Sphaerotilus montanus: one gene and its partner. The protein of the gene in region 2 interacts with the protein of the main gene of each other region in a pairwise test. Links are inferred from orthologs where the notes say so. Each region holds a gene or a part of one and is shown on either strand. Other genes may lie near its edges.

Evidence for each region.
Region 1: the proteins of BDD16_RS05140 (region 2) and clpB interact in binary tests that used the Escherichia coli proteins (3 or more experiments, as listed by UniProt). The link is inferred for Sphaerotilus montanus from one-to-one orthologs.

What each region holds. Positions count from the first base shown.
Region 1 is NZ_JACCFH010000001.1:4,529,091-4,534,292, forward strand. What follows is about bases 1,192-4,392. They hold clpB (ATP-dependent chaperone ClpB), read right to left. Parts: upstream 3,996-4,392; coding sequence 1,392-3,995; downstream 1,192-1,391. Other genes in these bases: BDD16_RS20690 (hypothetical protein), read left to right, coding at 1,192-1,366; BDD16_RS20700 (TonB-dependent receptor plug domain-containing protein), read left to right, coding at 4,269-4,392. Also shown: nadB (L-aspartate oxidase), read right to left, coding at 1-61; more of BDD16_RS20690, read left to right, coding at 179-1,191; more of BDD16_RS20700, read left to right, coding at 4,393-5,202. UniProt on the Escherichia coli protein: Part of a stress-induced multi-chaperone system, it is involved in the recovery of the cell from heat-induced damage, in cooperation with DnaK, DnaJ and GrpE. Acts before DnaK, in the processing of protein aggregates.
Region 2 is NZ_JACCFH010000001.1:1,165,435-1,170,301, forward strand. Bases 1,319-4,184 are described here. They hold BDD16_RS05140 (sulfurtransferase TusA family protein), read left to right. Parts: upstream 1,319-2,563; coding sequence 2,564-2,806; downstream 2,807-4,184. Other genes in these bases: ppk1 (polyphosphate kinase 1), read left to right, coding at 1,319-2,504; galU (UTP--glucose-1-phosphate uridylyltransferase GalU), read right to left, coding at 2,809-3,675; BDD16_RS05150 (NAD(P)-dependent oxidoreductase), read left to right, coding at 3,902-4,184. In the rest of the region: BDD16_RS05130 (Ppx/GppA phosphatase family protein), read left to right, coding at 1-378; more of ppk1, read left to right, coding at 444-1,318; more of BDD16_RS05150, read left to right, coding at 4,185-4,867; BDD16_RS05155 (valine--tRNA ligase), read right to left, coding at 4,860-4,867. UniProt on the Escherichia coli protein: Involved in thiosulfate metabolism.

The DNA.
Region 1 (5,202 bases), 3.4 Mb from region 2 along the record:
GCAGCGCCACAGTCAAGCCAGCCAGTCCGGCCCCCACGATCACGACAGGCAAAGTTTCCATTTCAGGTTCCGAGAGCGGAGAGGTAGAGGACACGGTAGACGACATGCCAGCGCACGATGTGAAATCAAGACGCGGATGATAGGATGCCCGCGCCCTTTTCGTTCTGGAGACCACGGCATGCACCCACCCGCCGACGGATCCGACAACGCTGTCGACGCCCCACCGACCCAGATCCAGCGCAGCTTCGACGACCGGCTGGACAACGCCGTCGACATCGGCCGCCCGGTCGGCAACCACACCCGCGAGCTGTTCGTGTCCTGCGAGCCGGGCGAGGCGCTGCAGCAGCAGTTCGAATATCTGCGCCCCAGCTACATCGCGCTGCACGACATCGCCAGCCGCGGTGCACGCCGCCTGCTGCACGCCATCGCGTCCGCGGCGGGCCGGCCGGTGGAGCGCCTGAGCATCCGCCGCCAGAGCTATGGCACCGTGCTCGCCAGCATCGACTACGTGGACTGTCCGGCCAGCCGCGGCCAGCTGGTGCGGCTCTACAGCACCGACGCCGAGGCCGACACCGTGACCCGGACCGCCATCGCCCGGGTGCTCTGTGCGCAGGCGACGATGGCCGTCATCCTGATCGGCGACGTGCCACCGCACGCGCTGAGCGACGCCCTCCAGCCCTTGCGCGACGCGATGTTCCGGCCCGACTGGCAGTGCGCCCACCTGCAGTTCATGCCGCTGGCCGCCACCAGCCACGCGGCACTGGCCGGACTCGTTGCCGCACTCGGACCGGGCAGCGGCGTGGCCTGCCAGATCGCGCCGCGGGTCAGTCGCCCGGCCGAGGCCTGGAACTTCCTGAGCGAGTCGTGGAACCGGGTACAGACCGCCCTGCACCCGGACGGCAGCGGGCCGCTGCTGAGCGTGCTGGCCAGCGGCCGGGACACGATGCAGGCCATGCCCGATCTGGCCACCACGCCAGCCACGCTCGCGTCCAGGACGCAGCCGATCGAGCGCTTCGTGCTGGAGGCCCATGCGCTGCCGGGGGTGCAGAGTGCGTGCGTGTTCGATGTCGCCACCAGCCGCGTGATCGCCCACGCTGGCGCGGCCTTCCAGCCCAGCGACCTGGCACGCCGCGGCTCGCTGCTGCTGGCCGCCGGCACCAGCACCCGCAGACAGCTGCACCTCGTCGGGCAAGCCGACGAGGTGCTGGTCATGGGAGGCAACGAGGCGCTTGGCGTGCGGACACTGCAGTCCCAGCCGGGGCTGGCGCTGCACCTGGTCTACGGCCCGTCCCTGACGAGCTGGACCCAGTTGCGCCCGCGTCTGATGGCGATGGATGCCGCATTGCCGCGGGCGCCGGTGCTCTGAACACCAGGCCCGCGGCACCGGTGCTTCAGTGCACCGTGCGGCCGAAGGTGAACTCGCCGTCCACATTGATCCCGACCGGAATCACGTCGCGCGGCGCGAAGCGCCCTTCCAGGATCAGCCGCGCCACCGGGTTCTCGATGCGCTGCTGGATCGCCCGCTTGAGCGGCCGCGCCCCGAACACCGGGTCGAAGCCGACCTTGGCGATTTCCTTCAGCGCCTCGGGCGTGACCTCCAGCACCATCTCCATCTTCGCCAGCCGCCCTTCCAGCCCCTTGAGCTGGATCGCAGCGATCGACTCGATGTTCTTCAGGTCCAGCGCGTGGAACACGACGGTCTCGTCGATGCGGTTCAGGAACTCGGGCCGGAAATGCGCCTTCACCTCGCCCCAGACCGCCTCGCGGATGTCCTCGGTCGGCTGGCCGGCCATGGCCATGATCAGGTGCGAGCCGAGGTTGCTGGTCATCACGATCACGGTGTTCTTGAAGTCGATCGTGCGGCCCTGCCCGTCCGTCAGCCGGCCATCGTCCAGCACCTGCAGCAGCACGTTGAACACGTCCGGGTGCGCCTTCTCCACCTCGTCGAGCAACACGACGCTGTAGGGCTTGCGCCGCACGGCTTCGGTCAGCGTGCCACCCTCGTCATAGCCGACGTAGCCCGGAGGCGCGCCGATCAGCCGCGACACCGAGTGCTTCTCCATGAACTCGCTCATGTCGATGCGGATCATGTGGTCCTCGCTGTCGAACAGGAAGCCGGCCAAAGCCTTGCACAGCTCGGTCTTGCCCACGCCGGTGGGGCCGAGGAACAGGAACGAGCCCAGCGGCCGGTTCGGATCGGACAAGCCGGCGCGTGAACGGCGGATCGCGTTCGACACGGCGACGATGGCTTCTTCCTGGCCGACCACGCGCTGGTGCAGCTTGTTTTCCATCTGCAGCAGCTTGTCGCGCTCGCCCTGCATCAGCTTGGACACCGGGATGCCCGTGGCGCGGCTGACCACCTCGGCGATTTCCTCCGCGCCGACCATCGTGCGCAGCAGTTGCGGGCCGCCCTTGCCGTCCTTGCCGGCGCGGGTCTTGGATTCCTCCTTGGCCTGCGCTTCGTTCAGGCGCTTCTCCAGTTCGGGCAGCTTGCCGTACTGCAGCTCGGCCACGCGGTTGAAATCGCCCTTGCGCTTCCATTCCTCGATCTGGAACTTGATGCGGTCGATCTCTTCCTTGACGTGGGCCGATCCTTGCGCCGTCGCCTTCTCGGCCTTCCAGATCTCTTCCAGATCGGCGTACTCGCGCTCCAGCTTGCCGATCTCTTCCTCGATCAGGCCCATGCGCTTGATCGAGGCTTCGTCCTTCTCCTTGCGCACCGCCTCGCGCTCGATCTTGAGCTGGATGATGCGACGGTCGAGCTTGTCCATCACCTCCGGCTTGGAGTCGATCTCGATCTTGATCTTGGCCGCCGCCTCGTCGATCAGGTCGATGGCCTTGTCGGGCAGGAAGCGGTCGGTGATGTAGCGGTGCGAGAGTTCGGCCGCGGCGACGATGGCCGGGTCGGTGATCTCGACGCCGTGGTGAACCTCGTACTTCTCCTGCAAGCCGCGCAGGATGGCGATCGTCGCTTCCACGGTGGGCTCGGCGACGAGCACCTTCTGGAAGCGGCGTTCCAGCGCGGCGTCCTTCTCGACGTACTTGCGGTATTCATCGAGCGTGGTCGCGCCGATGCAGTGCAGCTCGCCGCGGGCCAGCGCCGGCTTGAGCATGTTGCCCGCGTCCATCGCGCCCTCGGCCTTGCCCGCACCGACCATGGTGTGCAGCTCGTCGATGAAGAGAATGATGCGGCCCTCGTCCTGCGCCACTTCCTTCAGCACCGACTTCAGCCGCTCCTCGAACTCGCCGCGGTACTTGGCCCCGGCCAGCAGACCGGCCATGTCGAGCACCAGCACGCGCTTGTTCTTCAGCGACTCGGGCACCTCGCCGTTGACGATGCGCTGCGCCAGTCCTTCGACGATGGCGGTCTTGCCGACGCCGGGCTCGCCGATCAGCACCGGGTTGTTCTTGGTGCGCCGCTGCAGCACCTGGATGGCACGGCGGATCTCGTCGTCACGGCCGATCACCGGGTCGAGCTTGCCGGCGCGGGCGCGCTCGGTGAGGTCCATCGTGTACTTCTTCAGAGCCTCGCGCTGGCCTTCGGCGTCGGCCGAGTCCACCGGCTGGCCACCGCGCACGGCGTCCACGGCGGTTTCCAGCGCCTTGCGGGTCAGGCCGCAGGTGCGCACCGCCTGGGCGAAGTCGGTCTTCGACTCGGCCAGCGCCAGCAGCACCATTTCAGTGGCGATGTACTGGTCGCCGCGCTTGGTCGACTCCTTCTCGGCCGCCTGCAGCAGGGCCATCAGGTCGCGGCCGGGTTGCACTTGGGCGCCCGTCACCGACGCGATGCGGGCCAGGGCAGCGTCGATCGCCTCGTCGAGCGCACGCAGGCTCACGCCCGCGCGCTGCAGCAGCGAGCGCGGACCGTCCTCCTGCTGCAGCAGCGCCTTGAGCAGGTGGACGGGTTCGATGTAGGGGTGGTCCGCCGCGAGGGCCAGGCTCTGGGCGTCGCCGAGCGCCTGTTGCAGCAGGGTGGTGAGTTTGTCGAGTCGCATGGGGTGTTCCTCCGGTTGAAAGGGATCTGGGGCAGTACAGACCAGATTTCAAGATCCAGAACCAGACAGACCATTGATGAGGATCAGTCTGGCGGCTCGGCGCGCAGACAGCGGATCTGGGAGGTCAAGCGCAAGCTGATCGGCCGAGTGCGCCAGTCGGTTCGTCCCCAAGATGGTGGCGACTGGGTCGAATCTGACCGGCTGGGAGTTTTCGCTGTGCACCAAACCACCTGTTCCACCCTTGCGCTTCCTTGCAAATGCCTGAACGCTGTCATGGTCGGGGTCATGGCCCTGGCCGGCACGCAGGCCCGGGCAGCGCAGGAACTGGAGGTCGCCTCGATGTCCATCGAGGACCTCATGAACGTCGAGGTCACCACCGTGTCCCGCAAGTCGCAGCGGCTGACCGACACGGCCGCCGCCGCCTTCGTGGTCACGGCCGATGACATCCAGCGCTCGGGATCGACGTCGATCCCCGAAGCGCTGCGCATGGTGCCGGGGCTGGAAGTGGCCCGGGCCAGCGGCAGCCGCTGGGCGGTGACCGCACGCGGCTTCAACGGCCGCTTCGCCAACAAGCTGCTGGTGCTGATCGATGGCCGCAGCGCCTACTCGCCCTTCTTCTCCGGCGTGTTCTGGGAAGCCGAGGATGTGCTGCTGGAGGATGTGGACCGCATCGAGGTGATCCGCGGCCCGGGTGCCACCATGTGGGGCGCCAATGCCGTGAACGGCGTGATCAACATCCTGACCCGCAACGCCAGGCGCACACAGGGCGGGCTGGCGACCGCCCTGGTGGGCAACGAGGGACAGCGCACCGGCGCCGTGCGCTGGGGCGCGCAGGTCGACGAGGACACCCACTACCGCCTCTGGGCCAAGTCCGTCCGGCGCGACAGCGTGCAGGCCAGCGACGGCACGCCGGGCGCGGACGATGTCGATGCCGTGCGCGCCGGCTTCCGGCTGGACCGCGATCTCTCGGGCACCGCCCGCGTGATGGCCACCGCGAACGTGTTCGACACGAAGAGCGGCGAGGTGCTGCTGCTGCCCCAGCTCACCCCGCCCTACGCCGCACGGACCCCGACCATGCAGAAGAACCAGGGCGTGAACGTCCTGGGCAAGATCGACTGGACGCTGGACAACGGCTCGCAAGCCACGCTGCAGGTCGGTCTGGAGCACGGCCGCATCGCCATGGAAGGTGTCCACGCCGAAGACCGCA
Region 2 (4,867 bases):
CACCACGACCACCACCGCCACAGCGCCTACCTGATCGGCCATGTGGACGCGCCCGGCTTCTCGCAGAACCAGCAGCGCCGGCTGGCCGATCTGGTGCTCGGCCACCGCGGCGGACTGCGCAAGATCGACGTGGCGCTGGCCGACCCCGTGCTGGCACAGCAGGTGCTGGCGCTGCGGCTGGCGGTGCTGCTCTGCCATGCCCGCAGCGCGCCCGAGCAACCGCTGCCGAGCCTGTCCACCGATGGTCGCCAGGTCCGCCTGGGCTTCACCGCGGACTGGGCCCGGGAACACCCCCGCACGCTGCACCTGCTGCAGGGCGAGGTGGAGGCGTGGGCCAAGGTCAGCGCCGTGCGCCTGCAGACCGTGCAAACCGGCTGAAACTTCCGATGCGGCCACCCGCCCGCTGTCACGAACTGGTCACGCAGCGGGCCTAGGATCGGGCCATGCCCGAAGCCTCCTCGACCCCGTCCGATCCGGTCACCCTGCTCAGCCGCGAGCGCGCGATCCTGGAATTCAACCGGCGCGTGCTGGCCCAAGCCCGGCGTGCGGACGTGCCGCTGCTGGAGCGGCTGCGCTACATCTGCATCGTCTCGTCGAACATGGACGAGTTCTTCGAGGTGCGCTTCTCGGACGCACTGGACGCCGCCCGCCTGCCCGACAGCGGCACGAGCCACAGCGATCTGGCCGTCGTCGCCGCCGACGCCCATGCGCTGATCGACGAGCAGTACCGCATCTTCAACGACGAGGTCATGCCCGCGCTGGCGGCCGAGCAGATCGTCATCGTCAACCACGCCGACCGCAACGCCGCCCAGCGGCAGTGGGTGTCCCAGTTCTTTCACCGGGAAGTGCAGCCGCTGCTGGTGCCGGTCGGGCTGGACCCGGCGCACCCCTTTCCGCAGGTCGCCAACAAGTCGCTGAACTTCATCGCGCAGCTCGGCGGCATCGACGCCTTCGGGCGCGAGAACACCATCGCCATCGTCAAGGTGCCGCGGGTGCTGCCGCGCGTGATCCGTCTGCCGGACCGGCTGTCCGACGGCAAGCAGGTCTTCGTGCTGCTGACCAGCGTGATCCGGGCGCACCTGGGCGAGCTGTTCCCCGAACGCGAGGTCGAGGCCTTCTCGCAGTTCCGCGTGACGCGCGACTCGGACATGGACGTCGACGAGGACGACGTCACCAACCTGCGCCAGGCCCTGCGCAGCGAGCTGACGACGCGCCACTATGGCCGCGCCGTGCGCATCGAGGTGGTCAACACCTGCCCGGCGCGCCTGTCGGACTTCCTGCTCACGCAGTTCGACCTGCCGGCGGCTGCGCTCTACCGCGTCAACGGCCCCGTGAACCTGGTGCGCATGAACACGCTCATCGACCGCGCCGACGCGCCGGCCCTGCGGTTCCCGCCCCACGAGCCCTCGTGGCCGACCGACCAGCTTCCGCTCGGCCGCCGTGTCATGGACTGCATGGCCGAGCGCGACATCCTGACCCACCAGCCCTTCGAGTCCTTCGACCCCGTGGTGCAGTTCCTGCGCGAGGCGGTCGAGGATCCGCAGGTGCTCGCCATCAAGCAGACCATCTACCGCACCGGCAGCGAGTCGGTGCTCATGGACCTGCTGATCGAGGCGGCGCGGCGCGGCAAGGAAGTGCTGGCCGTGGTGGAGCTGAAGGCCCGCTTCGACGAAGAGGCCAACATCAACTGGGCGGACCGGCTCGAAGCCGTGGGCGTGCAGGTGGTGTACGGCATCGTCGGGCTGAAGACCCACGCCAAGCTGCTGCTGGTCACGCGCAAGGAAGGCCGCCGGCTGGTGCGCTACGGCCACCTGTCCACCGGCAACTACAACTCGAAGACCGCGCGGCTCTACACCGACGTCGGCTTCCTCACGACCGACCCCGAGATCACCGCCGACGCCGACGCCGTGTTCCTGCACCTGGCCAGCCTGAACACGCTGCGCCCGACGAAGCAGCTCCTGGTGGCGCCGTTCACGCTGCAGTCCACGATGGTGACGCTGATCGAGCGGGTCGCGGCCGCGGCCCGGGCGGGGCAGCCGGCGCGCATCGTCTGCAAGTTCAACGCGCTCACCGATGCCACGCTGATCCGCGCGCTGATCGCCGCCGGTCAGGCCGGCGCGGAGATCGACCTGATCGTGCGCGGCGCCTGCGCGCTGCCGCCGGGCCTGCCCGGCCAGACCGACCACATCCGGGTGCGCTCGGTGGTCGGGCGTTTCCTGGAGCACACGCGGGTGCTGTACTTCCGCTGGGGCGCACAGGAAACGGACGAAGCCCTGTATTTCAGCAGCGCCGACTGGATGACGCGCAACATGCTGCGCCGCATCGAGATCGCCTGGCCGATCCGCGACGCCAGCCTGCGCCAGCGCGTGATCGACGAGTGCCTGGTCCCCTACCTGCGCGACGAACGCGATGCGTGGACGCTGGACAGCACGGGCCGCTACCAGCGTGTCGGCGAGACCGGGGTGAGCGCCCAGCAGGCGCTGGCGCAGCGCTACCAGCGCTGAAAACCCGCGGGGGGCGGGTGGACAAGGGTGACTAGAATCAGGGCCGCCAAGGAGCCCCGATGGACACCCAGACCACTGCCGACAAGGAAATCGACACCCGCGGGCTCAACTGCCCGCTGCCCATCCTGAAAGCCAAGAAAGCCCTGGCCGATCTGACCAGCGGCCAGGTGCTCAGGGTGCTGGCGACCGACCCGGGGTCACTGCGCGATTTCCAGGCCTTCGCGCGCCAGACCGGCCATGCCCTGCTCGGGCAGGAGACCCTGCCCGGCAACGAGTTCGTGCACCTGCTGCGCCGGCGCTGAGATCAGAACTCGAGTTCCTTGAGGTACTGGCGGAACGAGTCACGGAGTTCGGGATGCTTCAGGGCCAGCTCGACGTTGGCCTGCAGGAACCCTTCCTTGCTGCCACAGTCGTAGCGGCGGCCCTCGTAGCGGTAGGCAAACACCTTCTCGCGGCGCAGCAGCGCAGCGATGCCGTCGGTGAGCTGGATCTCGCCGCCCACACCGCGCGGCTGGGTGGCGATCTCGTGGAACACGCCCGGCGTCAGGATGTAGCGGCCGGCCACCCCCCAGCGCGACGGGGCATCTTCCGGCGACGGCTTCTCGACGATCTTGCTGACGTCCATCACGCGGTCGTTGACCAGCGTGCCGGCGACGATGCCGTAGCGCTTGGTGTGCTCTGCCGGCACTTCCTGCACGGCCAGGATCGAAGCACGCCACTCCTTGTACTGCTCGACCATCTGGGCCAGCACCGGCGGCTCGCCCATCATCAGGTCATCGGCCAGCAGCACGGCAAACGGCTCGTTGCCGATCAGCCGCTGTCCGCACAGCACCGCGTGGCCCAGGCCCAGCGCCTGCGCCTGGCGGACATAGATGCACTCCATGTCCTTGGGCTTGACGCTGCGCACGACGTTCAGCAGCTCGGTCTTGTTGGCGTTTTCCAGCGCCACTTCCAGCTCGAAGGTCATGTCGAAGTGGTCCTCGATCGGGCGCTTGTGGCGGCCGGTCACGAAGATCATTTCACGCACACCGGCGGCATAGGCTTCCTCGACCGCGTACTGGATCAGCGGCTTGTCGACCACCGGCATCATTTCCTTGGGCTGCGCCTTGGTGGCGGGCAGGAAACGCGTGCCCAGACCGGCAACGGGAAAGATGGCTTTCTTGATTTGCATGTGCGGAAGTACCCTGTGAAATGCAGTTGGAATGGAGTTGAAATGAAACCGGAATGAAACTGGAATGCAGTTGAAGTAACGCGCCAAGTCCTCTCTAAAGAACACCTAAACTGCGTCAACTGCTTCAATTCTGGCATGAGAACGTGACATTCCGGCGCGTGATCAGGGGGGGCTAAGCCAGAGCTCCACTGATTAACATCAGCCCTTGTTCATCTCTCACGAAATCATGGACCTGCTCGTTGCCGAACCCCTGGAAGCCGAGGTGCTGCAATGGCTGCAGACGCGCCATGCACTGCACTACGCCCCGCGGCTGCCCGAGGACCGCAAGCGCTTCGCCGAGGCGCTGGCACAGGCTCGCGCGGTGATCCTGCCAGCGCAGATTCCGGTCAACGCCCGGGTGCTGGCGCGTGCGCCCTTGCTGCGCGCCATCGGCCGGGTCGTGGGCGGTCAGGACAACATCGATCTGGACGCCTGCAACGGCGCCGGTGTCACCGTGCTGCGCAGTCCGGAAGCCAGCGCTCCGGCCGAAGCCGAGTTCATGCTCGGCGCGCTGCTGACCCTGCTGCGGCCGAATCCGCAGGCGCCACACCGGGTGGTCGGCCGGGAGCTGGCCCACTGCACCGTCGGTCTGGTCGGCATGGACGCCGGCGCCCGCCGCCTCGCCACCGTGCTGCAGGCGCTCGGCACGCAGGTGCGCGGCTACGACCCGGCCCTGCACGCCAACAGCGCGCACTGGAGCCGCTGGGGCGTGCAGCCGGTCAGCCTGCGCGAGCTGTTCGAGCAGTCGGACGCGGTGTGCGTGCAGCTGCCGCTCTACAGCCGCTATGTCGGGCTGCTCGGGGACCGCATCCTGCCGTGGTGCAAGCCGGGGCAGGTGCTGGTGAGCGTGGCACCGATCGAGCTGTTCGACGAGGCGGTGCTGGCCGACATGCTCAACAGCGGCCGGCTGGCTGCGGCCTGGCTGGACAGCGTCGCCCCCGGACCGCTCGCCCCCGGACAGCCGCTGCACGGGGCCGCGGGCCTGCAGACCACCCCCCGGCTGGCGGCCTACACCCGCGAGGCCCGCCTGCGCAGTGCCTGGGGCGTGGCACGGCAGCTGCACGACGTGCTGCGCCGCACACCGGCCACGGTGCGACCGGGTGCACGGCCGGGCGCAACCACCCCGCCGGTGCTGCGCGACTGGATCAGCCCA